Regions from separate parts of the Gordonia malaquae genome, predicted to be linked through region 1. Evidence: predicted binding sites of a transcription regulator. Region 1 holds the regulator's gene; the other holds the start of a gene.
What was found. The regulator LexA, encoded in region 1, represses DNA repair genes until DNA is damaged. The targets are predictions, from matches to a motif close to CGAACANNTGTTCG.
Positions count from the first base shown of each region.

Region 2: WFK36_RS07165 (HNH endonuclease signature motif containing protein) is a predicted target of LexA. The motif match lies at 9,616-9,629, and genes of this name have one in related genera.

Region 1 covers NZ_JBBCUB010000002.1:619,658-634,952, reverse strand. The annotation lists gene WFK36_RS10030 (DUF349 domain-containing protein) at 1-210, opposite strand, end outside; gene WFK36_RS10025 (class III extradiol ring-cleavage dioxygenase family protein) at 350-1,039, shown strand; gene miaA (tRNA (adenosine(37)-N6)-dimethylallyltransferase MiaA) at 1,024-1,938, shown strand; gene dapF (diaminopimelate epimerase) at 1,949-2,848, shown strand; gene hflX (GTPase HflX) at 2,911-4,320, shown strand; gene WFK36_RS10005 (HPr family phosphocarrier protein) at 4,382-4,642, opposite strand; gene WFK36_RS10000 (PTS fructose transporter subunit IIABC) at 4,693-6,717, opposite strand; gene WFK36_RS09995 (1-phosphofructokinase family hexose kinase) at 6,752-7,696, opposite strand; gene WFK36_RS09990 (DeoR/GlpR family DNA-binding transcription regulator) at 7,693-8,463, opposite strand; gene WFK36_RS09985 (phosphoenolpyruvate--protein phosphotransferase) at 8,583-10,295, shown strand; gene lexA (transcriptional repressor LexA) at 10,326-10,997, opposite strand; gene WFK36_RS09975 (LysM peptidoglycan-binding domain-containing protein) at 11,163-11,762, shown strand; gene nrdR (transcriptional regulator NrdR) at 11,793-12,239, shown strand; gene hrpA (ATP-dependent RNA helicase HrpA) at 12,244-15,295, opposite strand, start outside.
Region 2 covers NZ_JBBCUB010000002.1:7,983-23,277, reverse strand. The annotation lists gene WFK36_RS07230 (hypothetical protein) at 1-329, shown strand, start outside; gene WFK36_RS07225 (nitroreductase/quinone reductase family protein) at 357-809, opposite strand; gene WFK36_RS07220 (DUF1684 domain-containing protein) at 935-1,732, shown strand; gene WFK36_RS07215 (gamma-glutamylcyclotransferase family protein) at 1,756-2,100, shown strand; gene WFK36_RS07210 (TMEM175 family protein) at 2,073-2,768, opposite strand; tRNA gene WFK36_RS07205 (tRNA-Pro) at 2,881-2,954, opposite strand; gene WFK36_RS07200 (lysoplasmalogenase family protein) at 2,984-3,661, opposite strand; gene der (ribosome biogenesis GTPase Der) at 3,750-5,192, opposite strand; gene cmk ((d)CMP kinase) at 5,189-5,863, opposite strand; gene WFK36_RS07185 (pseudouridine synthase) at 5,863-6,888, opposite strand; gene scpB (SMC-Scp complex subunit ScpB) at 6,945-7,652, opposite strand; gene WFK36_RS07175 (segregation and condensation protein A) at 7,645-8,508, opposite strand; gene WFK36_RS07170 (ParA family protein) at 8,505-9,404, opposite strand; gene WFK36_RS07165 (HNH endonuclease signature motif containing protein) at 9,671-11,014, shown strand; gene WFK36_RS07160 (hypothetical protein) at 11,182-11,826, shown strand; gene xerD (site-specific tyrosine recombinase XerD) at 11,830-12,759, opposite strand; gene WFK36_RS07150 (NUDIX hydrolase) at 12,759-13,391, opposite strand; gene WFK36_RS07145 (CTP synthase) at 13,388-15,121, opposite strand; gene WFK36_RS07140 (copper transporter) at 15,223-15,295, opposite strand, start outside.

The sequences.
Region 1 (15,295 bases):
TCCCGCCTGCCACGACCCGATACTGCGTTCGCCCGACGAGGTGATCAGCCACACGGTTCCGTCCGCGTCGATGCGGCCGTGCTTGGACGGATCGCCGACGGCTACGTGGTGCACCGGGACCGCGGGGGTCGGGGCACCGTGCGGACGAGGGCCGGGCTTCGGCCCGGACGTCGACGGACCTGGCTTGGGGGCTGGGGTCGGGTTGGTCATCTCGGGTGTCCCTACTGCTATCGCCGCGCGTCACGGCTGCCGATCACTACGGACTTCATTCAAGCAGGTCAGATCCAGGCGCGGGGCCGCCCACCGCAGATTTGGGTAAAGCTGCGGCGATGCCGGTACGGTCGGTCCCATGCTTGCCCAGGTTGCGATCGTCCCGAGTGCTCCGGTTCTGCTCCCCGAATTGTCCGGTCCGGATGCGCCCGAGGTGATCGACGTCCGCGCAGCTGCACTGGCGGCCGCGGAGAGTCTCGGCACCGCGGCGGAGAGGTGGGTGGCGATCGGCGCCGACGGTCCGAACAGGCGTTTCTCGTCCTACGGCGTCGACGTTCCGGTGACGCTCCGGGCCGGAGGCGACGACGAGCGGTCTCCGCTGTCGATACTGATCGCCGCATGGCTGCGCGGTGAGACGTCGCCGGCAGCGTCCATCCGGCCGCTTGTGGTGGATCCATTGTGGACGCCGCAGGAGGCTGCGTCGGCCGGGTTCGACCTCGCCAAGAGCATCGGCGACTACCCGATCCCGGTCGGCGTGTTGGTCGTCGCCGACGGCGCCACCGCGTTGACGCCGTCGGCACCGGGCGGTGGCGACCGCCCATCTGCGCACGCGCTGCAGCGAACCGTCGACGACGCGATCGCTTCGGTCGATCTGGAGGCGTTGGCCGCTCTTGATCCCGCGGCGTGCGAGGCCGACGGCGTGGGTGGGCGAGTCGCTCTGCAGGTCCTCGCGGCGTTGGCGCGAGGCCACGAGATGACGTCAGAGCTCCGGTACGCGGATGCGCCGCTCGGTGTCGGGTACACGGTCGCCACATGGACTCCCCGGTGATTGCCCCGATCGCGATCGTCGGGCCGACGGCCAGCGGGAAGTCGGCACTGGCCCTCGACCTCGCCGAGCGGTTCGGCGGGCAGATCGTCAACGTCGACGCGATGGCTCAATACCGTGGGATGGACATCGGGACCGCGAAGCCGCCGGTCGACGAGCGTCGCGGCATACCTCATCACCTGTTCGACGTACTCGACGTCACCGAGACGGCGACGGTCGCGGGGTACAAGGTTGCGGCGACCGTGGTGATCGAGCGGCTGTTGGCGGACGACGTCACGCCGGTCATCGTCGGCGGATCGATGATGTACGTGCAGGGACTGCTCGACGACTGGGAGTTTCCCGCCACCGATGCGCAGGTGAGAGCTCGATACGAGGCGGAGCTCGACCGCATCGGGTCACTCGCGCTGCACGCGCGCCTCGGCGAGGTCGACCCCGCCGCGGCGTCGACGATCCTCGACACGGACGGCAGACGGATCGTGCGGGCGCTCGAAGTCGTCGAGATCACCGGCCGGCCGTTCGCGGCCTCCGCGCCGACCATCGGGGAACCGCGTTGGGGCACAAGAATCCTGGCGATCGACCGCGAGCGGGACGTGCTCGACGCGCGGATCGAGGAGCGGACGGCCCAGATGTTCGCGTCGGGCTTCCGCGACGAGGTCGTCGCACTGTGTGAGCGGGGCCTGCGCGACGGGAAGACCGCATCGCAGGCGATCGGGTACGCACAGATGCTCGCTCACCTCGACGGCGAGTACGATCTGGACACGGCACAGGAGCTGACGTTCATCGGCACTCGCCGCTACGTCCGCAGACAGCGGTCCTGGTTCCGGCGCGATCACCGCGCGATCTGGCTTGATGCGGCGTCGCCGACACTGTTCGCCGAAGCCCTCCGGGCGCTCGACAGGTAAAATCGCCTGCATGACTGCCGCGCCCGCACTCTCGTTCGTCAAAGGCCATGGAACCCAGAACGACTTCGTGGTGATCCCGGACCCGACGGTCTCCGTCGATCTGACGACCGAGCTGGTGAGCGCACTGTGCGACCGGCAGCGAGGCATCGGCGCCGACGGAGTGCTGCGCGTGGCCACCGCCGGTGCACTCGTCGGTGCAGGCGTGATCGACGCACTGCCGGACGGTGTCGCTGCCGACGACTGGTTCATGGACTACCGCAACGCCGACGGATCGATCGCCGAGATGTGCGGCAACGGGGTCCGCGTGTTCGCCCATTACTGTCGGGCGGCCGGGCTCGTCGACTCGGACACGTTCCCCGTCGGTTCGCGGGCCGGGTCTCGGCCGGTGGTGGTCCACCGCTTCGACGCTGTCGACGCCGATGTGAGTGTCGCGATGGGCCATGTGCGACTCGACGGACCGAGCGCGGTCGGGATCGCCGGAGGCCGTTACATCGGTGAGCGAGTCGACGTCGGCAATCCGCACCTGGCGTGTGTCGTCGAGGGCCTCACCGTCGACTCACTCGCTGCGTTGGATTTGACGACCGGAGCGCAGCTCGATGCCGACGTGTTTCCGAACGGCGCCAATGTGGAGATCCTGACGCCGCTCGCACCATCAGAATCCGACGTCGACTTCACCGCGCACATGCGGGTGTTCGAGCGGGGCGTGGGGGAGACACGATCGTGCGGCACCGGCCTCGTCGCGGCGGCGAGCGCCGCGCTCCACGGGATCGGGCGCGACGCCGGAGTCGTTGGCATCACGATTCCCGGCGGTGACGTCGTGGTGACCGTCGCCGACGGCGCTGCCGTCCTCCGTGGACCGTCCCGGCTTGTGGCCCGCGGCGAGCTCAATCCCGGCTGGGCGGTCCTCTAGACGGCCCGGCCGGGAAACTCACGTGCATCGTCCCTGCCTCACCGGGCACAATGGTGCACAGAATGACTGAAACTCACATCGACACCCCCGAACATCCCACCACCGGTGAACTCGCGCTCGACGATCGCGCGTCACTGCAACGTGTCGTCGGACTGTCCACCGAACTCGACGACGTCACCGAGGTCGAGTACCGCCAGCTCCGACTCGAGCGCGTCGTGCTCGTCGGCGTCTGGACGTCCGGCACACTCGCGCAGGCCGAAGCCAGCCTCGCCGAACTCGCTGCACTTGCCGAGACCGCGGGCTCCGAGGTTCTCGAAGCCCTGTTCCAACGGCGGTCCAAACCCGACCCGGCGACGTACCTCGGGTCCGGCAAGGCACAGGAGGTCCGCGAGGTCGTCCTCGCCACCGGCGCCGACACCGTCGTCTGCGACGGCGAGCTGACTCCCGCTCAGCTGACCGCGCTCGAAAAGGTCGTCAAGGTCAAGGTGATCGACCGCACGGCCCTGATCCTCGACATCTTCGCCCAGCACGCCACGTCGCGCGAGGGCAAGGCACAGGTGTCCCTCGCCCAGATGGAGTACATGCTCCCGCGTCTGCGCGGCTGGGGCGAGTCGATGTCCCGCCAGGCCGGCGGTCGTGCCGGCAGCAACGGAGGCGTCGGCCTCCGCGGGCCCGGTGAGACCAAGATCGAGACCGACCGCCGCCGGATTCGTGAACGAATGGCCAAGCTCCGCAAGGAGATCCGCGGCATGAAGACCGCGCGCACCGTGAAACGAGCGGCCCGCCGCCGGGGCACCGTTCCCGCGCTCACCGTGGTCGGCTACACGAATGCGGGCAAGTCGAGCCTGGTCAACGCCATGACCGGGGCCGGCGTGCTGGTGCAGGACGCGCTGTTCGCCACTCTCGACCCGACGACCCGCCGCGCGGAACTCGCCGACGGCCACGAAGTGGTCTTCACCGACACCGTCGGTTTCGTCCGACACCTGCCGACTCAGCTCGTCGAAGCGTTCCGGTCGACGCTCGAAGAGGCGGTCGACGCGGATCTGCTGATCCACGTCGTCGACGGCGCCGACCCCTTCCCGGATCTGCAGATCTCCACGGTCCGTCAGGTGCTCCGCGAAGTGCTCGAGGAGGAGAAGCTTCCGCCGCCGCCGGAGATGTTGGTGATCAACAAGATCGACGCGATCGACGATGTGCGCATGACCACCCTGCGTGCGGAGTTCCCCGACGCGGTCTTCGTGTCGGCGCGCACGGGCGAAGGGCTGCCCGGCCTGTTCGACCGCATCACCGCGTTCGTCCAGCGTGACGACGTCGAAGCAGACCTCCAGGTCCCGTTCGCCCGGGGCGAGGTGATCTCGCGGCTCCACCAGTACGCGCATGTGCTGTCGACCGAGCACAACGCCGACGGCACTCGTCTGCACGTGCGCATGCCGTCCGCGCTGGCGGGAGAACTCGAGGACCTCATCGTTTAGGAACACCGAAGGCGCCCGCACGGATGCGGGCGCCTTCGGTGTTCGTGTCGAAAGAGAAGCTCTATTCGGCGTCGAGGTCCTTCGCGACCAGAGCCGCGATGGTGTCCACGGCGGCCTGGTCGTCGCTCTCGACGGTGATCGTCGCGCCCTTCTCGGCGCCGAGCGTCATGATCATCAGCGCACTGCCAGCGTCGACCGGGTCACCGCCGTCTGCGGCGAGGGTGACCGACGAGCCGAGGGCGGCCGCGGCTTCTGCGATCAGAGTCGCCGGGCGAGCGTGGAGACCGACTGCGGAGCCGACGGTCACGGTGGTGCTGGGCATGTGGTGCGCCTTTCGGATTGTTTTTACTTCAGGGTCAAGCGGAGTCGGAGTCAGGCGGTGGCGGCGGCGGGAGCGGTGTCCGCTGCGTCGTCGGTGGCGCGTGGCTTGATCTGCTTGGCGGCGATCACCGCGAACGCGGAGACAACCATGCCAACGAGGATAGCGATCAGGAACTTCCACCACGTTCCGTTCATCGCGAAGAGCACGAAGACGCCGCCGTGCGGCGCACGCAGTTCGGCGCCGAGCGCCATCGACAGGCCGCCGGTGACGGCGCCGCCGAGCATCATCGACGGGATCACGCGCAACGGGTCTGCCGCCGCGAACGGGATGGCGCCTTCGGAGATGAATGACGCGCCGAGCAGCCACGCCGCTTTGCCGTTCTCTCGCTCGGGTTCGGTGAACAGACTCGGTCGGAGCGTGGTCGCGAGCGCCAGAGCCAGCGGCGGGACCATGCCCGCGGCCATCACTGCCGCCATGAACTGCCACTGGCCTGCGCCGGCGTCGGCGGCGGCGAGACCGGCCACGCCCACCGCGTATGCGGCCTTGTTCACCGGGCCACCGAGGTCGAAGCACATCATCAGGCCGATGACGATGCCGAGGATCACCTTGGAACTGCCCGACATCGAGTTGAGAGCGTCCTCGAGCGAAGTGTTCACCCACGACAGGGGACCGGCGAGCAGCATGTACATGATCGCGCCGGTGATCAGCGTGCCGAGCAGCGGAATGATCACCACCGGCTGCAGTCCACGAGCCCACTGCGGGAGCGGAAGCTTCGAGAGCCACAGCGCGACGACACCCGCGATCAGACCTCCGACGACGCCGCCGATGAATCCGGAGCCGACCGTGACGGCGATGACACCGGCGGTGAAACCCGGCGCCAGGCCTGGCCGATCGGCGATCGCGTACGAGATGTAGCCGGCGAGGACGGCGACCATCAGGCCCATCGCGGCACCGCCCACCGCGAAGCTGACGCCGCCGATGTACTCGGCGAGCCCTCCCGAAGGCAGGTCCCAGAGGGTGTTGTTGAGCGCGACGTACGCGCCGTTCGACAGGCCCGAGTCGCCGTGTGAGTTTCCGATCTCGTATCCGGCGATCAGGAATCCGAGAGCGATGAGCAGACCGCCTGCCGCGACGAAGGGGATCATGTAGCTGACGCCGGTCAGCAGCGCCTGCTTCAGGCGTCCGCCGACGCCGATGCCGCCGTCGTTCGTCTCACTCGTGGCGTCGGCGCCGTCACCGGCCGCGACGCGACGTGCGTGCGGGTCGGTGGACGCTGCCACCGCTTCGCCGATCATGGTGTCGGGTTCGTTGATCGCGCGCTTGACGCCGGACTCGATCACCGGTTTGCCGGCGAACCGCTCGCGGCCCTTCACACCGACGTCGGTCGCGAAGATCACCGCGTCTGCAGCGGACAGTTGGGCCGCGGTGAACGGTGTGGTCCCGCTGGATCCCTGCGTCTCGACGGCGAAATCGACGTCGGCCCGTTCGGCGGCGAGTTTGAGGGCGTCCGCGGCCATGTAGGTGTGGGCGATGCCGGTGGGGCAGGCTGTGATCGCGAGAATCGACGTCTTGCCCGTCGGCTCGGAAGCGGGTTCTGGAGCAGGAGCCGGAGCGGCCGGTTTCGGAGTGACGGCGTCGGTGACGAGCTCTACGATCGTGGTGTCGTCGGGTGCGTCGCGCAGGCTCTGGACGAACTCCGGGCGGACCAGAGCGCGTGCGAGGGCGCTGAGCACCTTCATGTGCTCGCTGCCCGCGCCGGCGGGCGCAGCGATCAAGAAGACGATGTCCGCCGGTCCGTCCTTCGCTCCGAAGTCGACGGGGCGGGACAGTCGGGCCATCGCGAGAGTCGCGGAGGTGACCGATTCCGCGCGAGCGTGGGGGATCGCGATGCCGCCCGGCAATCCGGTCGGGGAGCTCGCCTCGCGGGCGAGCGCACCAGCGATGAGATCGGACGGGTCTGCGGAGCGGCCGGCGTCACCGACGAGCGCCGCGAGGGTGCGGACTACAGCCTCGGTGTCGGCGCCCGCGTCGGCGTCGAGCAGCACCAGCGATGGAGCGATGATGGGATCGGACATTGTCTTCTACCTTGCTGTGGGGCGGGGAGGGGGTCTACAGGCGGGTGACGGTGATGCGTGCGTGGTCGAGCAGGTCTGGGGTCGGTGGGGTGGTGCCGGGCAGTGACGCGGCGGCGGAGCCGTATGCGACAGCCCGCGCGAGGCGATCGGCCGGGTCGGCGCCGGCGTGGTCGGCGATCAGATAGCCGGCGAGGGAGGCGTCGCCTGCCCCGACGGTGCTCCGGACCCGCACCTCGGGCGCCGAGGCGAACCAGGCTTCGCCTCCGACCGCAAGCACGGCGCCCGCGCCGCCGAGAGTGGTGAGCACCGCTCCACGGGTGGATTCGGCGAGTGCGATGGATGCGCGCGCCGCCTCCGAAGGATCGCCGTCGGCCGCGGCGGACTCGAGTGCGACGGGATCCGCGCCGGTCAATTCCGCAAGTTCCTCAGAGTTCGGCTTCATCAGATCCGGGCCCGCAGCCGCCACGTGACGCAGAGGAGCGCCTGAGGTGTCGACCGCGATGTGCACGCCGACGCCGCGAAGCGCGCCGATGACGTCGGCGTACCAGGTTGCGGGCAGACCGGGCGGGAGTGAGCCGCAGAGCGCCAACCAGTCCGCGTGGGCTGCATGCTCGACGATGGCCGTCACCAGGGACTGCGCCTCGGCGGCGTCGAGCTTCGCGCCGGGTGCATTGATCTTGGTGGTGACGCCATCGGGGTCGGCGATCGTCAGGTTCACCCGGACGTCTCCGGCCACGTCGATCGCGCTGTGCGGCAGGCCTGCTCGTTCGAGGTGATGGACGAACGAGTCGCCCGCGTGCGCAGGCGCCACAGCCATCGTCGGAAGCCCTGCGGCATCGACGACTCGGGCCACGTTCACGCCCTTCCCGCCCGGCTGGTCGACAACACCGACCGGTCGGTGGACGCCGCCGGGTATCAACGGCCCGTCCAGTTGAACCGTCCGGTCGATGCTCGGATTGGCTGTGACTGTCAGAATCATGCGACGACCACCTCGATGTCGTGTTCGGTCAGTGCGGTGACGAGAGCCGGGTCGATGCCGGCGTCGGTGACGAGGACGTCGACGTCCTCCAGGCCGGAGAAGCCGACGAGTTCCTGGCGGTTCATCTTCGACGAGTCGGCCAGCACCACCACGCGGTCGCAGCAGGCGATCATCGCCCGTTTGGTCGCGGCTTCGTCGGAGTCTGGAGTGGACAGGCCGTGATCGGCGGTGAGCCCGTTTGTGCCGATGAACCCGACGCTCACATGAAGTCGCGCGAATGCCTCGACGGCATCGGCGCCGACCGCAGCCTGCGTCTTCGGTCGGAGTCTGCCTCCGATCAGCAGCACCGTAGACCGTGACAATCCGGTGAGCGACGACGCGATCGGCACGCTGTTGGTGACCAATTGCAGGCGTGCGTCACCACTCACCGCAGTCGCGGCCTGGTATGTGGTGCTCCCGGCGTCGAAGAGGACCGAACCACCGGTGGCGGGCAGGAAGCGCTGCGCCGCGACGCCTATCGCGGCCTTCTCGGACTGACGCGCGGCCTCCCTCGACGGGAGGTCCGGTTCGTCGACGACGGCGGCGACGTCGAGTCGCACTGCTCCGCCGTGAACACGCATCAGGCTGCCGGAACGCTGCAGGACCGCGAGGTCGCGCCGGACGGTCTCGCCGGTGACTGCGAATCGTTCAGCCAGCTCGGCGACGGACACGCGGCCGCGTTGGCGGACTTCGTTCGCGATCGCCTGTTGGCGTTCTTCGGCGTACATGTGACGACTCCTGGTCAGCTGAGCACTTGTGTGTTGATTCATCTTCGTTTGCTTGGATTACATCTTTGTTTACTCCCGTACCGTCGGGTGCGTCAAGGACTTCTTGTAATCTCTCTCACATGAGCCAGATCGATGCCGCGCCCGTGCAATCCGCCGACAACCCGTTCGCCGCCAGTTCCGTCGTGACCGGGACTCCGGTGGTCGGCGGGCTCGCATACGGCCCGATCATCCGCATCGGTGAGCGGCCGACGTACGACGCATCGGCCGCGCCCGTGGCCGACACCGAGCGCGAGTCCGAGGCCGCACGTTTTGTCGATGCCGCGACAGTGGTGGCCGCACGCCTCTCCGAACGGGCATCGCACAGCACCGGCGTCTCCGCTGAAGTCCTCACTGCCACAGCGGGTCTCGCTCGCGATCGCGGGTGGATCGGCGCGGCGTCCAAGCTCATCGCCGCGGGCAGCCCGGCGCCGGCCGCCGCCGCCGCGGCCACTGAACAGTTCGTCGAGATGTTCACCAAACTCGGTGGCCTGATGGCGGAGCGAGTGACCGACCTGCGCGATGTCCGCGACCGGGTGATCGCCGAACTCCTGGGCCTTCCGGAGCCGGGGATCCCGACGCCCGAGGTGCCGTCAATCCTGTGCGCCGACGATCTGGCGCCGGCGGACACCGCCGGACTCGATCCGGCGTTGGTTGTCGGATTGGCGATGCGGCTCGGCGGACCGAGCAGTCACACGGCGATCATCGCCCGCCAACTGGGCATCCCGTGCATCGTCGCCGCGGCCGACCTCGACGACATCCCGACCGGCGCGCACGGTTACGTCGACGGCGGCACCGGAACCATCGGTATCGACCCTGATGAGGACTTGATCTCGGCCGCGATCGTCGCGGCGCGCGACACGGCGGAGAAAATCGCCGCGTGGCGGGGTCCCGGTGCAACGGCCGACGGAGAGCCGGTCCTCATTCTCGCGAACGTGGCCGACGGCGTGTCGGCGCGGGCCGCGGCAGACGCGCCCGTGCAGGGTGTCGGCCTGTTTCGGACCGAGCTCGCATTCCTCGACCGTGCGACCGAACCGACGCTCGAGGAGCAGACGGCGCTGTACCGCGAGGTCATCGATGCATTCGACGGTCAGAAGGTGGTGATCCGAACCCTTGACGCGGGCTCGGACAAGCCGCTGAAGTTCGTCGCGAACACCGACGAGCCGAATCCGGCGATGGGTGTGCGTGGGAACCGGATAGTCGCGACGTACCCGGAGATCCGCAACGGGCAACTCGATGCACTCGCCGCCGCGGCGAAAGGGGCCGGGGCGGTTCCGTGGGTGATGGCGCCGATGATCGCGACGGTCGACGAGGCTCGCGAGTTCGCCGGTCAGGTGCGTGGTCGGGGCATGGTTCCCGGCGTCATGATCGAGGTGCCGTCGGCGGCGATACTTGCCGACAAGATCCTTGCCGAAGTCGATTTCGTGTCGGTCGGGACGAATGATCTGACGCAATACACGATGGCCGCCGACCGCATGTCGCCTGAACTCGCGTCGCTCACCGATCCATGGCAGCCCGCTGTTCTCGCACTCATCGAGATGATCGGACGGGCAGGAGAGAAGCACTCCAAGTCGGTCGGCGTCTGCGGCGAGGCTGCGGCTGATCCCCTGCTGGCCTGCGTACTCGTCGGGCTCGGCGTGCGATCGTTGTCGTCCGCCCCGGCGGCGTCGCCCGCGGTGGGACTCAAGCTCGGCGGCGTGACGTTGCAGCAGTGCCGTGACGCCGCGACCGCAGCGCTCGCGGCGACCAGCGCATCCGGCGCGCGCGATGCCGCGCGTGCCGTGGTCGGCGCCTGAGGACCGGCGCCGACCACCAGCGGTGATGCGTCAGATACGACGCATCACCGTGACGACCTTGCCGAGAATCGCGGCGTCGTCGCCGGGGATCGGCTCGAAATGCTCGTTGTGGGGGAGCAGCCACACGTGGCCGTCCTTACGCTTGAACGTCTTCACCGTGGCCTCGCCGTCGATCATCGCCGCGACGATGTCGCCGTTCTCGGCGACGTTCTGCTGACGGACGACCACCCAGTCGCCGTCGCAGATGGCGGCGTCGATCATCGACTCGCCGACCACGCGAAGCATGAACAGCGAGCCGTCGCCGACAAGTTCCTTGGGCATCGGGAACACTTCTTCGACAGCCTGTTCGGCGAGAATCGGGCCGCCGGCGGCGATGCGGCCGAGCACCGGCACGAAGGTCGGCGTCGGCAGCGACTCCGACGAGTCGTCGGCGGGAGGCGTGCGATTGTCGTCTCGGACGTTCACCGCGCGCGGACGATGCGGATCGCGCTTGAGGAGACCGCGGCGCTCGAGTGTCCGGAGTTGATGCGCCACCGACGATGTCGACGTGAGGCCGACGGCTTCGCCGATCTCGCGGATGCTCGGCGGGTAGCCGCGCTCCCGGACCGACTTCCGGATCACCTCGAGCACTTCACGCTGACGCTGAGTCAGCGACGCCTCCAGGGTGGAGGTCGAGAGCAGGGGATCGGGATTGTCCGCCATCGTCGGTCCTTTCCATTCGAACATCGCATGTGAACTGACCTCGACGTTAGTCGACTGGATCACAGATTTCAAACAATTGTTCGACGTGTTGCTGACTTTGTCGGACCCATGGTGTTAACTATCGAACAAAGGTTCTTCGAACAGTTGATCGAACAGGAGGCTCCGATGAGTCAAGCACTGATCACCCGCCCCGCCGCTCGCGCGGACCGCTCACCCGAGCGTGCGCGCATCTCCGCTATGACCTGCGATATTCCGGTCGTCGACACGCGGCGCGTCGATCATTCGAGTCCGCGCGTGGACGGCGATGTGTGCCGCCCGACAGGGCGAGGACGACGACGATCGGCAGGCGTCGACTCGCTCAAGCATGAGCCGCAGGCGCAGTGGGAGGCCCGCGATCGGGCGGTCCTCCGGCCCAGTCGGGCGTCCCGATCGACCGTGGCCTCGCCGGCGACGAACCGTTCGAACACCGAGGCCGTGTTCCGTCGTCGTCGAGTCGTCGGCTCGCTGCTTCTCGGTGCGGTGCTGGCCGGCGTGGTGTGGATCCTCGCGATCATCGGAGGGTCGTACCAGGATGCGGCGACGCCCGACGTTCCGGCGGCCACCCAGGTGGTCCATGTCCGGTCCGGAGAGTCGCTGACGGACGTCGCTCACCGGATCGCACCTGATCTGCCCGCGGCGGGGGTGGTTGCTCAGTTGCGTGCGATGAACGGTCTGGACACGTCGGGTCTGCGGGTGAGTCAGTCCCTGGTTGCTCCCGCGTACTGACCGCCTCGAGCTGGACGTTATCATCGGGGGATGCGCTGCCCGTTCTGCAAGAACGACGACACACGAGTGGTGGACTCCCGAGTTGCCGATGACGGCCTGGCGATCCGCCGCCGTCGATCATGCGCAGAGTGTGGTCGACGCTTCAGCACGGTGGAGGCAGCGGTGCTGTCCGTCGTGAAGCGCAACGGGGTCACCGAACCGTTCAGCCGCGAGAAGGTCATGAAGGGCGTCCGTCGGGCGTGTCAAGGCCGCAGCGTCGACGAAGACGCGCTCGCCAAGCTCGCCTCGCAGGTGGAAGACACCGTACGTGGTCTCGGCTCGGCCGAGATACCGAGCAATGAGGTCGGACTGGCGATCCTGCGTCCGCTCCGCGACCTCGACGAGGTCGCCTACCTGCGGTTCGCCTCCGTCTACAAGTCGTTCGAATCGGCGGACGACTTCCAGAAGGAGATCAACGAGCTCCGCGAGCGCGTTTGACTCCTCAGAACTGAGCGATCGCCTTGAGCACTCGCTTCTCAGATATTGGGCCCGCAGTCCCCAACTGCTGTGCGAACAGGCTCACCCGGAGTTCCTCCAACTGCCACTGGACCAGATCGTTCAACGCGTCCTGTCGAGCCTCCGGGACCTGCGCCAGCCGCTGATTCCATGCCGCGATCACCCGGTCGACGACCAGCATGCCCTGGTTGTCGCGGGCTGCCGACCCCGGGAGCGATTCCAGGCGGAGTCGCGCAGCCGTCAGGTAGCGCGGCAGCGACCGCAGCGCCGCGCCAGGAGTGACGGCGACGAAGCCGTCGAACACAAGATTGGCCGCCTGATCGGCGACGTCGTCGGCGGCGAGCGAACCCGTGCGCGAATCGATGGTGCGCCTGAGTTCGGAGTATTCGGCGAGCGCCGCGACCGCGAGGTCGAAGTACTCGGGCGCCAGTGAGCGCACGGTCGGTGTGATCCGCTCAGACACGGCCGCGAAGTCGGAGGGGCCACGGAGGTCGCCGAGTGTGTTCTCGCGTGCGAGGACGTCGGTGACGGCTCGACGCGTGCAGTCGGCGAGCAGTGCGTCGACGTCCCGGTAGGGGCTCTGACTGAGCGCAAGCCTGCGTGCGGGCGGCAACGACGAAGCGAGTTTCCGGCTCGGCGGAGCGATGGCCAGTGTCAGCAGTTCACGCACGCCTGCTGTGATCCCGGCGTCGCGCGCCACCGGGCTCGGGACGGTGGTGACCCGAACGCCCCGGCCGGGGACCACGACGAGGGTCGGGTACCGCGTCACCTGCTGGCCTGCGAGCGTCTGCACGCGACTGTCGTCCAGCGTCCCGATGCCGTCGGAGGCCCAGGCGGTGTGGACGGCGGCGTCGGCGGTGGGACTCGCGGTGGTCGGGCCGAACTGCGAGCGGAGGTCGCCGAGGCGGTCGCCCCGAGCGATGACGGCGCCCTTCGTGTCGTCGACGACGGCGAAGTGCATCCGCAGGTGGTCGGGCAGAGTGTCCGGTCGGAAATCGCGCGGACCGAGCGACATGCGAGTGATCGACGAGAGCTCTCGCGCGAGCGCCGGAACCAATGCCTCGGAGCGAGGCGTGAGCTGGTCGAGGGCGAGATCGGCATATCTCTGCGCGGGTGACATAGACTTGCGCAAGCCCTTGGGAAGGGACTTGATCAGCGCTGTCGCGAGTTCACTGCGCATGCCCGGCACCAACCAGTCGAAACCGCCGTCGTGGACGTGGGACAGCAGCGCACGCGGAATCACAACGGTGACACCGTCGTCCGGTGCGCCGGGTGAGAAGTTGTACCGCAACTCGAGGCGGGTCTCGCCCTGCTGCCAGGCCTCCGGGAAATCGGCCGCAGACGGACCGTCGTCGGACCCGAGCATGTCGACCGAGAGGTTCAGCAGTGTCGGATCGGCCCGGCCCGCCTTCTTCCACCATGAGTCGAAGTGCCGCGCGGACACGACGTTCGGTGGGACGCGGGCGTCGTAGAAGTCGAAGAGTTCGGCGTCGGAGAGGCCGAGGTCGCGGCGACGAGCGCGGTGTTCGAGATCCTCTGCGCTGGAGATGATCTCGGCGTTGTGGCGGACGAACGCATGCCTGCTGCGCCACTTTCCGGCGACGAGAGCCTCGGTGATGAAGATCTCGCGCGACGTCTTCGGGTCGATCGGCCCGTAATGCACACGACGCTGCACGACGAGCGGCACGCCGTACAGGCTGACGCGCTCGTAGGCCATCACCGCGGCCCGACGGGTGGACCAGTGCGGTTCGCTGTATGTGCGGGTCACGAGGTCGCCCGCGGCCGACTCGACCCATTCCGGGTTGATGGCTGCGACCGTGTGTGCGAACAGTCGGGAGGTCTCCATGAGATCGGCGGCCATCACGAATGCGGGCGGCTTCGATGACAGGAACGATCCGGGGAAGATCGCGAACTTGGTGCCGCGGGTGCCCAGGAACTCGCGTGTGTCGCCCTGGCGGGCGCCGATGTTCGTGAGCAGGCCGGTGAGCAGGGACGTATGGATTGCGGTCGCGTCGACCTCGGTCGTCGGGATCTGCCAGTCGAGGTCGCGGACCGTGCGGGTCAGTTGGCGATGCAGGTCGATCCATTCGCGGACGCGCAGGAAGTGGATGAACTCACGTTCGCACTGTCGTCGGAACTGATTGCTCGACAGTTCGGAGCGCTGCTCTTGTAGGTACGACCACAGTTGCACCTGACCGAGGAACTCCGAGCCGGGGACTGCGTGCTTCTTGTGCGCGGCAGTGGCTGCGTCGCGCTTGTCGGACGGGAACTCTCGAACGTCAGGCAGTGCGAGCGCCGCCGCGATCACCAGGACGTGGTCGAGGCAGCCGTTCTCGTGACCGGCGACGAGCATGCGGCCGAGCCGCGGGTCGACCGGGAGTCGTGCCAGCGTCCGACCCACCTTGGTCAGCCGAGCGGAGGCGGAGTCGGTGTCGGTGACGGCGCCGAGCTCGGACAGCAGCGCCATGCCGTCTCGGATCGCGCGGGACTCCGGTGGCTGCACGAAGGGGAAGTCGGCGATGTCGCCGAGCTTCAGCGACAGCATGGACAGGATGACGGCGGCGAGGTTGCTGCGGAGGATCTCGGGATCGGTGTACTCGGGGCGTGCGTCGAAATCGTCCTCGGCGTACAGGCGGATGCACACGCCGGGAGCCACGCGCCCGCAGCGTCCGGCGCGTTGACGAGCGCTGGCCTGCGACACCTTCTCCACGGGAAGCCGCGTGACCTTGGTTCGCGTCGAGTACCTGGAGATGCGCGCGGTGCCCGAATCGATGACGTAGCGGATTCCCGGCACGGTCAGCGACGTCTCGGCGACGTTGGTCGCCAACACGATACGACGGCCGTCCGACGGGCTGAACACCTTGTGCTGCTCGGCGACCGAGAGTCGGGCGTACAGCGGGACGACCTCCACATCGGGTCGTCGGCCGAGCGTGTCCGCGGTCTCCCGGATGTCGCGCTCGGTCGGGAGGAAGACCAGGATGTCGCCGTTTCCGCCGGACCACAGTTCCCGGACAGCGGCCTCGATCGCGGCGATCTGG
Region 2 (15,295 bases), 610 kb from region 1:
ACGTCACCGCAGCATGCACTGCACTCAGCGAACTGAAATCCACCCTCGACAGCGCATCCTCCGACATGAAGACCGCCACCACGGTCGGCGAACTGCGGACGATTCGCGAAAGCATCGTCGCGGCTTACGACAAAGCAGACGCAGCTGTTGAGGATGTTGCCGACGACCAGGCGAATGCCCTGACTGACGCCTGGACCACCTTCACCAAGAACGCATCAGCGGTTGGCGACGACGCGTCGTTGGCGCAAGCCCGCGACACCATGGTTGCCGAGGCACAGTCGTTTGCGCGCACTCGAGACGAGGTTCAGGCCGAGCTCAGCTGCCAATAGCTCATCGCGCGAGCGGCTTCGACCAGCTCAGGCCGCTCGATGTCGCGGCTTCAGGATCACCACCGGGATGTCGCGGTCGGTTCGCTGCTGGTAGCCGTCGTAGCCTGGATTGGCTTTGACGATCGTCGGCCACAGCGCGGCCTTCTCGGCGCTGTCGGCGTGGTGTGCGGTCCACTCGGTCGTCACATCGTCGACGGTCACCTCGACGTCCGGCTGTGCCACCAGGTTCTTGAACCAGTCCGGGTGGTCGGAGTGCCCGCCTTTCGACGCGACGACGACGATGCGATCCGGCTCGTAGACGGGCGCGGTCAGCATCGTCGATCGACGTTGCCCCGACTTCCGTCCGACGGTGTGCAGTTCGAGCGTCTGCATTCCCAGCATCTTCTTCGGGAAGCGGCCGCCGGTGACGGTGAGCAGTGTGCGATGCCCGTTCTCGAGGATCCAGGCTCCGGCCGAGGCTGTCATGTCATGCAGGTTCATGGATCTATTGTGCACCGCCGGTCACAGTCAAGCATTCTGCGCGGACCGACGGGAATGCACTCGACCACGCCCGCGGCCGCGTTGTGCTTGTGGACCGCATGTTCTCACTCGTCAGGGGTTCCTCAATGACACAGACCGTATCGACGCCAGACCGCTTCGCCTCCGATTGGGAGGAGTGGCACGATTCGCGCGAGCGCACCCTCAAAGATCCGCTCGGTTGGTTGTCGATCAATCGACTCGAATGGCTGGACTCGGAGGCTCAGCGATTCGAAGGGTTGCCCGGCACCTGGTGGACGGACGGCGAGACTGCTCATGTGACCGCGTCCGATCACGAGACTTTCGCCGACCAGACCTTCACCCTGCACCCGACAGGTGCAGGCGAGGTCGTTGAACTCGCCGGGGTACATGTCGAGGTCGCCCGGCGAGGCGCGGGCTACTTGATCCGCATTCACGACCCGGAGGCGTCCACGCTCGCGGCGTTCCGCGGTGTCCCGGCGTTCGAGCCGGATGCCGCGTGGCAGATCACTGGACGATTCGAACCGTACAGCGCGCCTCGAGACATCGCCGTGGGCGCCGTCGCCGAAGGGTTGGAGCACGTCTACGTCTCCCCCGGCGACATCGTCCTCGAACGCGACGGCGCAGCACACCGCCTCATCGCGTTCAACGGGCACTCCGGCGGGTTGTCGATCCTCTTCACAGACGCGACGTCGGGTGTGTCGACTTACGCTGCCAACCGCAGTCTCGCGATCGACGCCTCCGATGACGTGATTCAGGACGGCGGCGATGTGCTGCTCGACTTCAACCGCGCGACGAACCTTCCGTGCGCGTTCATCGACTTCGCGACGTGCCCACTCCCACCCGCAGGCAACACCCTTCCGTTCGCAGTGACCGCGGGAGAGAAGACGCCGTACGAACGGAACTGACCCGCGACGATATCGTGCTGGGCGTGGCCCATCTCCTGTTCTCCTACGGAACTCTTCGCCTGCCCGCCGTCCAGTCGTCCCTGTACGGCGGGCCGGTCCCGACTGTCGACGATCGTCTCCTCGGATTCCGCCTCGAGTGGGTGCAGATCACCGATCCCGAGGTCGTGGCGACAAGCGGATCGGATCGCCATCCGATCCTGGTCAGGAGCGGCCCGGAGGACGCAGTCGACGGGTCGTGTCTGACGTTGACCGACGACGATCTGATCGCGACCGACGACTACGAGGTCGACGACTACCGTCGGATCGAGGCCGACCTGGCGTCGGGTCGTCGAGCATGGGTCTACGTGTCCGCGGACACCGACGATTGAGTTGATCCGCTGGTCCCGTCGGCAGGCGTCCAACGACGCAGTAGCGGCATGACACCCCGCCGGACGACGCCCGACAAGAACAGTACGAACAGCGAGTAGTACCCCACCGACGGCGCGGCCAGAGCGAGAGCACCTGCGCCGAGGAACAGGATCGCTGTGGCGACGCTGTCGGCAACTCCGCTGCGCACCTCGTCGCCGCGGAGGTCATGCAGGTCCGGGCACCGCCCCAGGTACACGCGGACGGCCATCCACATCACGGCTGTGGCGAGCATGCTGCCGATGTACACCACCACTGCGCCCGACGAACCGTTCGCAGCCCGCCCGGTGAGAGCTGTCGCGACCGGCAGCCACACGATCGTGAGCAGCCAGCCGATGCTCAGCCACAGGAGCGGCGCCGAGACGTGTTCGACGTGCGAGAACACCCGGTGATGCCCGAGCCAGAACGAACCGATGAGCGCGAAGCTGATCAGGAACGTGATGACCTGCCCGTCGTGCTCTCTGAACCAGTCCCAGACAGCAGAGTGGTCCCCGATCTCGGACGCCGATTCCATGAGCGGCAGGATCAGCAGCGTCATCGCGATCGCGATCACCGCATCGATGAACGCCTTCGCCCGCTCTGCAGGGAGAAGTTGAACGATCGCGGGTTCGGCGTCAGGCCTCTCATCCATTCCGCTCACGGTAGCCGCGACAACCCCGCCCGACCACCGGAGAACCGAGTTCGAGCCCAGAAAATGCAAGAAGACTCCTTCCGATTTCTCGGAAGGAGTCTTCTTTGTTCGGTCGGGCTGACAGGACTTGAACCTGCGACCCCCTGACCCCCAGTCAGGTGCGCTACCAAGCTGCGCCACAGCCCGTCCACTTCCCTGAGGAAGCGAGACTTACCTTAGCCCACTCGGCCGCTAGTCGACGAATCGCCTGGTCGGAGGGCCTGCAGGGCACCGAAACTGATCAAGCCCTGGCCAATCACGTAGGTCGCCATCGCGAGTGAGTCGAACCAGCCGGGCGAGGTCTCGGGCAGGAACAGGAGCAGTGCCAGCAACGAATCGCTCGTCAAGAACAGCGCAGCTCCGATGGCGATCGTCCGGTTGCATCGAGACGCGGTGGCCGCCGTCGCCTGGAGCACCAGCCCGTACGCACCAACGCCGAGAAAGAGCGCCCCGGCGCGCAGGCCCACGACGGCGACCATGACGACCCACCAGACCACGTACACGAGCGCCCACCGCGGCATCGGGCCGATCGCCAGGATCCGAACGAACAGCACGATGTAAGCGACGTGTGCAGCGGCGAAGAACAGCAGCATGAACGGCAACTCGTCGCCGTCGGGCACCACCGCCCCGACGCTGTCGCCGAACCAGGAGAACAGCAGGGCCGCACCGATGAGCACGATCGCTCGACGCTCGGCGTCCCGAGCCGCCGCGATCACCGGTATCGCCAACAACGGCATCAACAGCAGCTTGGTCGGCCCAGCGATCGTGCCCTGAGCAGCAAGTGACCCGACGTGCACGACTGCCACAACAACATACGGAAGCCAGAGCGCGACGTCTCGCGCCTTCGGTGTCATGCGCCCATGCTAGGGCGGACACCTCGTCTCACATTCACCGGATCGCCGGGATCGGCATGAAAATCATGCCATCGTCCGACGCGGGTCGTCACTTGCGGCGCTGTTCTCGCTTGTCGCGGACTCGCACGTTCACGCGTACCGGCGATCCGTCGAATCCGAACTCCTCGCGGAGACGGCGCTCGATGAACCGGCGGTAGCCGGCCTCGAGGAAGCCGCTCGTGAACAAGACGAAGGTCGGAGGCCGTGTCGCGGCCTGCGTCGCGAACATGACACGAGGCTGGCGTCCACCACGAACCGGCGGCGGCGTGGCCGCGATGACGTCCTTGAGCCAGCTGTTGAGGCGACCGGTCGACACGCGCCGGTCCCACGACTCCAAGGCGCCTTCGAGCGCGGGGACGAGCTTCTGGACGCTTCGGCCGGTGTGCGCCGAGATGTTGACTCGTCGCGCCCACGGGACGCGGGCGAGTTCCCGGTCGATCTCCTTGTCGAGTTCGTACCGACGGTCCTCGTCCACGAGGTCCCACTTGTTGAAGACGACCACGAGCGCACGGCCGGTCTCGACGACCAACGACAGGATGCGGAGATCCTGCTCGGTGATCGGCTGGCCGGCGTCGATCAGCAGCAGCGCGACCTCGGCCGACTCCAACGCAGCGCGAGTGCGCAGCGACGCGTAGTACTCGTGACCGGTTGCCGTGTGCACCTTGCGGCGCAGACCGGCGGTGTCGACGAAATGCCACGGCTTGCCGTCGAGTTCGATCATCTCGTCGACGGGGTCGACCGTGGTGCCTGCGACGTTGTCGACCACGGACCGCTCCTCGCCCGCGAGGCGATTGAGGAGCGAGCTCTTGCCGACGTTCGGTTTGCCGACCAGTGCCACGCGGCGCGGGCCGCCCGGCGCGAACCGCTCGCGCGGCTTCTCCGGCAGTTTCTGCAGGATCAGGTCGAGCAGTTCTGCGGTGCCGCGTCCGTGCGCTGCGGAGATCGTGTGCGGTTCGCCGAGGCCAAGCGACCACAGGACGGCTGCGTCGGCCTCGGCGCGTTCACTGTCGACCTTGTTCGCGGCCAGGATCACCGGGGCTTTGGCACGACGGAGCACACGCGCGACGGCCTCGTCGCTCGCCGTCGCGCCGACAGTCGCGTCCACGACCACAACGATCAGGTCGGCAGTGCGCATCGCCAATTCTGCCTGCGCCGCGATCGACTGGCCCATCCCCTTCGCGTCGGGCTCCCACCCGCCGGTGTCGGTGACCATGAACGGCGTCCCGGTCCACTCGGCCCGGTACGACACCCGGTCGCGAGTGACGCCGGGAACGTCCTCGACGACGGCCTCGCGGCGTCCGAGGATGCGGTTGACCAGAGTCGACTTGCCGACGTTGGGGCGGCCGACCACGGCGACCACGGGAAGTGCCGGAGCCTCGTTGAAGACGTTCTCGCTCAGGAACTCCCCGAGCTCCCAGTCCGATTCGCTCTCCCACGTGCCGTCGCCCGCGGTGTCGGGCGCCTCGAGGGCGTTCGTGTAGTCGTCAGTCATCGGTGTTCTCCGATCCGCTCGGAAACGAGCTCGGTGAGCCGGTCGAGGACCTGCTCCAAAGTCATGTCACTGGTGTCGACGAGAACCGCGTCGTCCGCGGCGCGCAGCGGTGACGCCGCGCGTGTCGAGTCCAGATGGTCACGTCGGTTGACGCTGTCGAGCACCTCGTCGAGGACGCTCTCGCGGCCTGCCGCGATGTTCTGGCGGTGCCTGCGTTCGGCACGCGCCTCAGGGGTGGCGGTGAGGAACACCTTCAACGCCGCGGTCGGGAACACGACGGTCCCGATGTCGCGTCCTTCGACGACGAGCAGCGCCGAATCCGCGTGGTCACGCTGCAGGTCGACGAGCCTTTCCCGCACGTCGGCGTTGGCCGACACCGCGGACACGTCCGCGGTCACGGTGTCGGTGCGGATCTCGGCCGAGACGTCGTCGCCGTCGAGCGTGACGACGGTCGTGCCGTCCTCCCCCGGAGCGAGCCTGATGTCCGCGGCGGCGACCACACTCGCGACGTCGTCCGAATCAGGGGCGACATCGGCACGCTGGACGGCGAGGGTCGCCGCACGGTACATGGCGCCGGTGTCCAGATAGTGGGCGCCGACGCGGTCGGCGAGACGCCGTGCGACGGTCGACTTGCCGGTTCCGGCGGGTCCGTCGATGGCCACGACCGACATCACAGGCCCACCGCCTTGTACAGCGCGCCGATCTCCTTGCTGTCGAGCGCACGGAGACTGCCCGGCCGCTGCGTGCCAAGATTCACTGCGCCGATGTCGGTGCGGACCAGGCGGATCACCGGGTGGCCGACGGCGTCCATCATGCGTCGGACGACGTGCTTGCGGCCTTCGTGCAACGTGAGGCGGATCAGGGACTCACCCTGGTAGAGCTCCATCTGCGTGTAGGAGTCGACCTTGACCGGGCCGTCCTCGAGGTCAACGCCCTCCCGCAGGCGGCGACCGAGACCACGGCCCACCTCTCCGCGTACTGTCGCCATGTACGTCTTGGGAACCTCGAACGACGGGTGCATGAGTCGGTGTGCGAGCTCACCGTCGTTGGTCAGGAGGATGAGACCTTCGGTCTCGGCGTCAAGGCGCCCGACGTGGAACAGCCGCTGCCCGGACATGACGCGTTCAGCGACGAGGTCGCCGATGCACGGCCGCCCCTGATCGTCGCTCATCGTCGACTGCCAGCCCTTGGGCTTGTTGAGTGCGAGATACTGCTTCGTCTCGTCGATGACCACACGCGCGCCGTCGACCTTGATGATCGCCGTGTTCGGATCGATGCGGAGGCCCTGCTCAAGCACGATCTCGCCGTCGACCTCGACTCGACCTGCAGCGATCATCTCCTCCGCGCCGCGCCGCGATGCGACGCCTGCTGCGGCGAGGACCTTCTGGAGGCGCATGCCGTCGGCGATGTACGTGGCGCCGTCACCGTCGACGACGGGCTTCTGCGTACGAGCCGGGCGTGAATTGTTGAACCGGATCTTGCCGATCTCGGCGTTCGGGCGTGAGCCCTTGCGGTGCTGCTTGCGGGTGCCCTGACCGCCTCGGCCCTGGGCCGCTGCGCCGCCCTTGCCCTGGCCTGACGCGGACTTGCCGCCGGTCTTCTTACCCGTCGGCTTCTGGCCGCGAGAGTCGCCGGCGCGGGAACGTCCCGCACCTTCTCCTCGTCCCGGTCTGCCGTCTCGGCTAGCGGATGCCATGAGTGAATCCTTCGATTGCTGGTGTGCAGTTGTGTATGACGCGAACGCGGCGCGAGTTATTCCTCGTCGGCCTGTCGGAGTGCTTCCTTCGACGCGTCAACCTCTGATTCTGACGGACGAGCGCTGAGTTTGGCGAATCGCGGGTCGTCGAGGAGTTCGTCGCCGAGGTCGTCGATGACGTCGACGTCCGGCAGCAGCGGAGCGAGGTCGGGCAATTCACTGAGCGATGCGAGACCGAGTCGCTCGAGGAACATCTCACTCGTCGCGTACAGGGTTCCGGTGGTCTGGGGATCGTTCCCCACCTCGTTGACCAGGCCCCGGGCGACGAGTGTCCGCATCACGCCGTCCACGTTGACGCCGCGGATCGCGCTGACTCGCGCGCGCGTGACGGGCTGGCGGTAGGCCACCACAGCGAGCGTCTCGAGTGCTGCGCGAGTGAGCTTGCTGCGCGTCCCGTCGAGAAGGAGACGTTCGACATAGGGCGCGTACTCGGACCGTGTGTAGAAGCGCCAACCGTCGCCCGCGTATCGCAGATCGATCCCGCTTCCTGCGTCGGTGAGGTCGCGGCTCATCCGGGTGAGCATGTCGCGAACACGTTTGACCTCATCCTCGACCGCGTTCGCGAGTTCCTCGGTTGTGACGGGCGTGTCGACCACCAGGAGGACTGCTTCGAGCGCCGACCTGAGCTCGTCGTCGTCGAGCCTGTCGAGATCGTCGACGCCGACGTCCGCAGAGTCCTCAGTCATCGCTAGCCCCTCACCCATAGTCTTCCGTGGTGTCGATGTCGATCTCGTCGGTGTCGCGGTCGCTGGTCCAGACCACTTTGAGTTCGCCGAGCGCCTCCGGCTGGGAGAACAGCACGGCTCGTTCGCGATACAACTCGAGCAGACCGAGGAATCGTGCGACCACTTCGAGTCCGCTCGTGCATTCCGCGACGAGCTGGGAGAAGCTGAGCCACTCCCCCTTGGCGTCTGCCAGGAGCTCCGACAGTCGCTTGGCCTGTTCCGGCACGGACACCGGCGACCCGTGGAGATGGTCGAGACCGACGGTCGGAATCGGTTTCGGCGCGATCGCCGCCGCGGCGATCTGCGCGAACTGTGCGGCGTCGACGCCGATCTTCACCTCGGGCAGCAGGTCCACGTAGCGGTCCTCAAGTGATACCGCGCGCGGATACCGTTGCAGTGCAGCGGCTTCCAGTTCGGCGAACAGTACAGCGACCTGCTTGAAGGCTCGGTACTGCAGCAGTCGCGCGAACAGCAGATCGCGGGCTTCGAGCAGCGCGAGGTCTTCGGGGTCGTCCACTTCGCCGGAGGGCAGCAATCGTGCGGCCTTCAGGTCCAGCAGGGTCGCGGCGATCACCAGGAACTCGGTGGTCTGCTCGAGGTCGGAGTCTGGACCGAGTGCCTTGGTGTAGGCGATGAAATCGTCGGTGACCACATGCAGAGCGACTTCGGTCACGTCGAGCCGGTGCTGGCTGATCAGGTTCAACAACAGGTCGAACGGCCCGGTGAAATTGGTCAGCTTGACCGTGAACTTCCCGTCATCCGCCGGGTCGGCCCCAGCAGCATCCTCAACGGCACCGCCCTGGGCCGCCTCGTCGATGACGGGGGTCTGCGTCACGTGCGCGTTTCGTTGTGGGCGATCACCTCTCGCGCAAGGCTCCGGTACGCGGCTGCGCCCGACGACTTGGGCGCCCACGACGTGATCGGCTCACCGGCGACCGACGTCTCGGGGAACCGGACGGTCCGGTTGATGACCGTGTCGAACACCGCGTCGCCGAACACTTCGACCACACGCTGCATCACGTCTCGCGAGTGAAGCGTGCGCTGGTCGTACATCGTGACCACGATCCCGCCGAGTTCCAGCCGCGGGTTGAGGCGGTCGTGCACCTTGTCGATGGTGTCGGTGAGCAAGGCGAGCCCGCGGAGACTGAAGTACTCGCACTCCATCGGGATCAACACGTTGTCGGCGCACGCCAGCGCGTTGACAGTCAGCAGCCCCAGAGAGGGCTGGCAGTCGATGAGGATGTAGTCGTACCGATCGGCCACGGGGTGCAGTGCACGGGCCAGCGCCTGCTCACGACCGACCTCGGTCACGAGCTGGATCTCGGCTGCCGAGAGGTCGATGTTCGACGGGAGCAGGTCGAGCCCGTCGACTCGAGTACGCATCAACACGTCGTCGGTCGCCGCGTACGGCGGCACGAGGAGATTGTGGACGGTCTGCTCGAGTTCGTGGTGCGGCACTCCGAGTCCGGCGGACAGCGCGCCCTGTGGATCCAGGTCGACGAGCAGCACGCGTCGTCCGGCTTCGGCCAGCGAAGCTCCCAGGTTGATGGTCGACGTCGTCTTGCCGACGCCGCCCTTCTGGTTGCACATCGCGATGATGACTGCCGGGCCGTGCTTGTCCAGCGGTGCCGGATCCGGGATGTCGCGGTAGGGACGGCCGGTCGGTCCGAGCTTGTCAGCGGGGACGTCGAGCTCGCCCTGCGTCGCCTTGGCACCGGCTTTGTAGTCCACCTGTCCGATGCTCCTTCTCAGTCTCCGACGGTCCACTGGCAATCCTAGAGGGTCGCCGCCCGAAGGGGTGCGACGCCGTCGGCGAGCCGCGCATCCTTCATGGCGACCGGCCGCAAGAACCCCGGCTCAGCTCCCCTCGATCTAGTCGAGAACACTTCCCTCACATCCCTTCAATTGCCTATTGCGGACATTCGGAATGGGCGCTACGATTAGAACATCAGTTCGAATAGCTTCCACCTCAGCTACAGGTCGAAAGGAGTCCCACCATGGCCAGCACCATCACCGGTTCGCTCGGTGTGGACACCTCAGGCAACGACTTCGACGATCTCGGTGCGGTCCGAACCCTCATCGCCGATGAGGCGCACCTGGCGTGGCGTCGCCTGCGGATGATCGGTGAGATCGCCGCTCGACGCGAGGCCGCGGCGGCCGACGGCGACGACATGCTGCTGTTGAATGGCACCACCGTGCTCGGCGCCGAGGTCGCCGCTGCCATGTCGGTCGGCAAGAGCACCGGGTCGGCCCTGGTCGAGTTGGCACTCGACGCCCGTGACCGCCTCCCGCGCGTCGCAGGCCTGCTGCGCGACGGTCTGATCTCCTTCGCCACCTTCCGAACGATCGTCATGCAGTGCACGGCAGTCGAGGACGCCGAGAGCATCGCGGCCATCGACGCAGACCTCGCGCAGGAACTGCGCGACAGCGGGGCCGTCTCGTGGAGCACCGGCAAAGACACGGCCCGGCGGATCGTCACCGAACACGACCCCGACGCCGTCCGCGACAGCCGCACCGCCCGAGGGAAGGGCGTCACCGTCGCCCACGACGGCGACGAGTCGGTCTTGACCGTCGCCGCCGACGCCGAGCAGGTCCTGCTCGCCAAGAAGGCCATCGACGCCGACGCTGCCGCCCTGACCTGCGCCGACGACCCGAGGTCGGTCGGCGCACGCCGCTCAGATCTGGCGATCGCCCGGCTGACCGGCACCACGTTCGGCTGCACCTGCGGCAACCCCGACTGCCCTGCGGCGGCAACGGCCGCCGAGATCGGCGAACGGTTCGCCACGGTGATCGTCCACGTCATCGCCGATGCGACGACCCTCAACGGAGAGTCGACCAAGGCGGGCTGGATGGACGGATACGGCGTCATCGACTCTCACCACGCACGCGAGATCGCCGCCAGGCCCGGCACTGTCATTCGGCCGCTCGATCTCACCGCCACCACAGCCCGGCCGGCCGACTACCGGCCCGGTGCGGCCGCGGACACCGCCTCCCGCGCGGTGCACGGACGATGCACCGTGCCCGGCTGCAACCGGACAGCGTGGGACTGCGACCTCGACCACGTCACCGAGTTCAACCACGACCGCCCCGCAGCGGGCGGCCCGACATGCCCGTGCAACCTCGGCCCGAAGTGCCGGTTCCATCACCTGGTGAAGACCCATGTCGACGGCTGGCTCGACGACCAGATCACCGACGCCAACGGCGTCATCTGGACCGAGACGACCACCCCGTCCGGCCATACGATCCGGGCACGAGCCCGTAACTATTGGCACCTACCGGGTCTGGGTCTTCTGCCGTGCCGTCACGGCTCCCCGACTGACCCCAGGCATCGACACCAGTGAGGCCCCGACGCGCAGCAAGACTCGCACCCAGGCCAAACACGCCTACCGCATGCAACTGCGGTCACGCCGCCGGTTCGCCCGCGCCTGCGCGGAAGCGGAACGCCAGGTGGAGTACGACTCCGCCGGACCACCACCGTTCTGAGTAGCGTTTCCGTACAGTCGGCCATATGCGTCATTGTCGCCCGGCCGCGTTGTTGATCGCTCTGATCGTGTTTGCACTCGGTGTCGTGTCGATGATCGGGGCGGGTCCGGCGTCGGCAGACTGTGTAGGCTACAAGGACGATCAAGCTCGGATCGCCTCGGCTCTCCGCGACTACGCCGTGGTCGCCAAAGTCCAGGTTATCGATCAGAAGACGATCGACGGTGCTGTCACCGGTTCCATGCCTCTGACCATGGTCGACGTCGAGGTGAAAGAGGCCTACCACGGAACCCGTGTCGGTGAGATCCTGAGCATTGCAACCAGTCCATCGATGGCAGAGCGCCGAACGTTCACTACTGGACCCGAGTACTTCCTTGCCGCGTCGAATGCTCAGGGCGGCAAGTACCTGGACACAGACATTTCGCGATGGGCGCGCCTATACGACCACGGATGCAGCCCGACTGCCGCTGCCGATGAGGTCGGACCGGAGTTCTTCGCAGAACTCCGCGCGAAGACCGGAGTCACCGCGGCGCCGAGCTCTGAGACCTCCGCGGCCGACCCCGGTCGATCATCCGACGCCACAGTCGTGTGGCTCGGCGCGGCAGGCGGCGCAGCACTGGTCATTGTCACGGCAGCGCTTGTGTGGAGAGCGCGTCGCGCCGAAGAACAGTAGACGTCAGCGTGCTCGAGGATGGGCCGTGGCGTACACCTCGCGCATCGTGGTGACGGTGACGAGCGTGTAGACCTGCGTGGTCGTGACTGAAGAGTGCCCAAGAAGCTCTTGGACCACGCGGACGTCGGCCCCACCGTCAAGAAGATGGGTCGCAAAACTGTGTCGCAGAGTGTGCGGCGAGACGTCCTTCGTGATGCCCGCCCGGTCGGCGGCGTCAACGAGGACCTGCCAGGCGCTCTGCCTCGACAGTCGTCCACCCCGAATGTTGAGGAAGAGCGCGGGTGTCCCCTTCTTGACCAGGGCAGGTCGGCCACGCACGAGATACGCATCCACCGCGGCGAGCGCCGGGCGGCCGACCGGAACGATCCGTTCTTTGCCCCCCTTGCCCCGCAGGACCACGGCGCGATGCTCCACATCGATGTCGTCGACGTCGAGCGACGTGACTTCGGAGATACGGGCGCCACAGCTGTACAGCAGTTCGAGCAATGCCCGATCACGGAGGGCACGAGGGCCGTCCGACGTTCCCGCGGCATCGAGGATCGCGAGGACGTCGTCCACCGGCAACGACTTCGGGAGTCGCCGAGGAGCCTTCGGCGGCCGGACGGCATGGGCCACGTCATCGGACACGAGGCCCTCCGCCGCCGCGAACTTGTGAAAGCCTCTGGCTGCGATCAGCGTTCGCGCCACCGAACTGTCCGCAAGCGGGGCCACCTCAGCTGCCGGGTCGCCGCGTCGGAGCGCAACGAGGAACTCGCGGACCGTGTCCTCACGGACATCGGCGAGGTCGGTCAGTCCCTGGCCCTCCAAGAACTCCTGGTAGCGGCGCAGATCACGACGGTACGACGCGATGGTGTTGGCCGCCGCGCCTCGCTCTACCGTGAGGTGATCGAGATAGGCCGCCACCACGTCGTCGACGCCGGACCGGCCCGCCATCAGGAGCTCCGACGCGTCTCGAACGCAGTCGGTCTGTCACGCCACACTTCGTCGACGCCTCTGAGGTCGGCACCCGTGGCGTCGGCGGCAGCCAACGCGAGGATCCCCGCGACCGCGGTCGCGTTGACGATCTCTCCGGACAGAGCCAGCCCGACCGCCTCCGACAGCGGATACCACTCCAGAGCCAGGTCTGCTTCTTCGTGCTCGCGCTCCGCCTCGGGAAGCGCCGTCAGATCCTCGGCGAGATAGACGCGCAACGCCTCGTCCGTGAAGCCCGGCGACACGTCGAGGTCGACAAGCACGCGCCACTGCGCCGCAGCAAGATCCGCTTCTTCGGCGAGTTCCCGTTTCGCAGCGTCAAGCGGACCTTCAGACGGGCCGCCGTCGAGGAGTCCGGCGGGGATCTCCAACAGTCGACGACCGACGGGGTGCCGATACTGGCGGATCAGAGCAACCCGCCCCTGCTCGTCACGTGCGACGACGGCCACCGCACCGTGGTGTTCCACCACTTCGCGGCGTGCCGTCCGGCCGCCCGGCATCTCGACGTCGTCGAGGCGCAGCGACAGGATCGCACCCGAATAGACGGTCTCCGAACCCACGGTCCGGAAGTCGTGCGATCCGGGCCCGCTCACTCTGCGGCCTGGACCTGATCGTCCTCACGGTCCGGCGCGTCGTATCCGTCGAGCTCAACCGGAAGCCGGGTCGCCTGCTTGTAGCGCAGCGCCGCGTCGATCAGGGACTTGAACAGCGGATGCGGACGGGTCGGACGGCTCTTGAGCTCCGGGTGCGCCTGCGTGGCGACGAGGAACGGGTGCACGTCCTTCGGGTACTCGACGAACTCGACGAGGCGACCGTCGGGTGAGGTTCCGGAGAACACGAGGCCCGCTTCGGCGATCTTGTCGCGGTAGTCGTTGTTGACCTCGAACCGGTGACGGTGACGCTCGCTGACATCGGTGGAACCGTACGACTTCGCGACCTGTGAACCCGGGATCAGAGTGGCCGGGTATGCACCGAGACGCATGGTGCCGCCCAGGTCGGCGTCGCCTGCGACGGCTGCCTCCTGATCGGCCATGGTCGCGATCACGGGCGACGGGGTCTCCGGATCGAACTCGGTCGAGCTCGCGTCCGACAGTCCAGCCGAGCGCGCGGCCTCGATGACCACACACTGCAGTCCGAGGCACAGGCCGAGAAGCGGGATCTTGTTCTCGCGGGCGTAACTGATGGCGCCGAGCTTGCCTTCGATTCCGCGGATGCCGAAGCCGCCGGGAACCAGAATCGCGTCCACGTCTCGAAGCGCGGTGTTGGCGCCTTCGGGCGTCTCGCAGTCGTCCGAAGGCACCCACTTGATCTCAGTGCGCGCACGATGGGCGAAACCGCCTGCACGGATGGCCTCGGTCACCGACAGGTAGGCGTCGGGCAAGTCGATGTACTTGCCGACCAGTGCCACCGTGACGGTCTCACGCGGATTGTGGACCCGCTCGAGAAGATCGCCCCACACGGTCCAATCGACGTCGCGGAACGGCAGCCCGAGCTGGCGGACGACGTATGCATCCAACTGCTCGGAGTGCAGCACCTTGGGGATGTCGTAGATAGACGGAGCGTCGGGCGTCGAGATGCAGCCATCGACGTCCACGTCGCACATCAACGCGATCTTCTTCTTCAAGCCGTCCGGAACAGGCCGATCGCAGCGCAGGATCAGGGCGTCCGGCTGAATGCCGATGCTGCGGAGAGCGGCGACCGAGTGCTGCGTCGGCTTGGTCTTCAGTTCACCTGACGGCGCGAGGTACGGAACCAGCGAGACGTGGAGGAAGAAGACGTTGTTGCGACCGAGGTCGTGGCGGATCTGGCGGGCCGCTTCGATGAACGGCAGCGACTCGATGTCGCCGACGGTGCCGCCGATCTCTGTGATCACCACGTCGGGGGCCTCTCCCGACGAATCCGGCTCGTGCATGGCGAGCATCCGCGCCTTGAGTTCGTCGGTGATGTGCGGGATCACCTGCACGGTGTCGCCGAGGTACTCGCCGCGTCGTTCCTTCGCGATGACCGTCGAGTACACCTGACCTGTCGTCACGTTGGCGGTACCCGACAGGTTCCGGTCGAGGAAGCGCTCGTAGTGACCGATGTCGAGGTCCGTCTCGCCGCCGTCCTCGGTGACGAACACCTCACCGTGCTGGAACGGATTCATCGTTCCCGGATCGACATTGAGGTACGGATCGACCTTCTGCATCGTGACACGCATGCCGCGTGCGGTGAGGAGCTGACCCAGGCTCGAAGCGGTGAGACCCTTGCCGAGCGAGGATGCGACACCGCCCGTCACGAAGATGTGCTTGGGACTGACACGCTCGGAACGCAGTGATCGCAAATGATTCTCCCGTCGGGGTGTATCAGGATTGCCGAATACCTGATGACCTACGGGACTTCAGCCTAACAGGGTTTCGCGCGGGTGTGCGCGACACGCCGCCGTCATCGTGCAGGTTCGGCTCCGACCGTGATGGCCGTCGCACCGGGGCCGGTGCCGAAGGCGTCCGAACGGCCC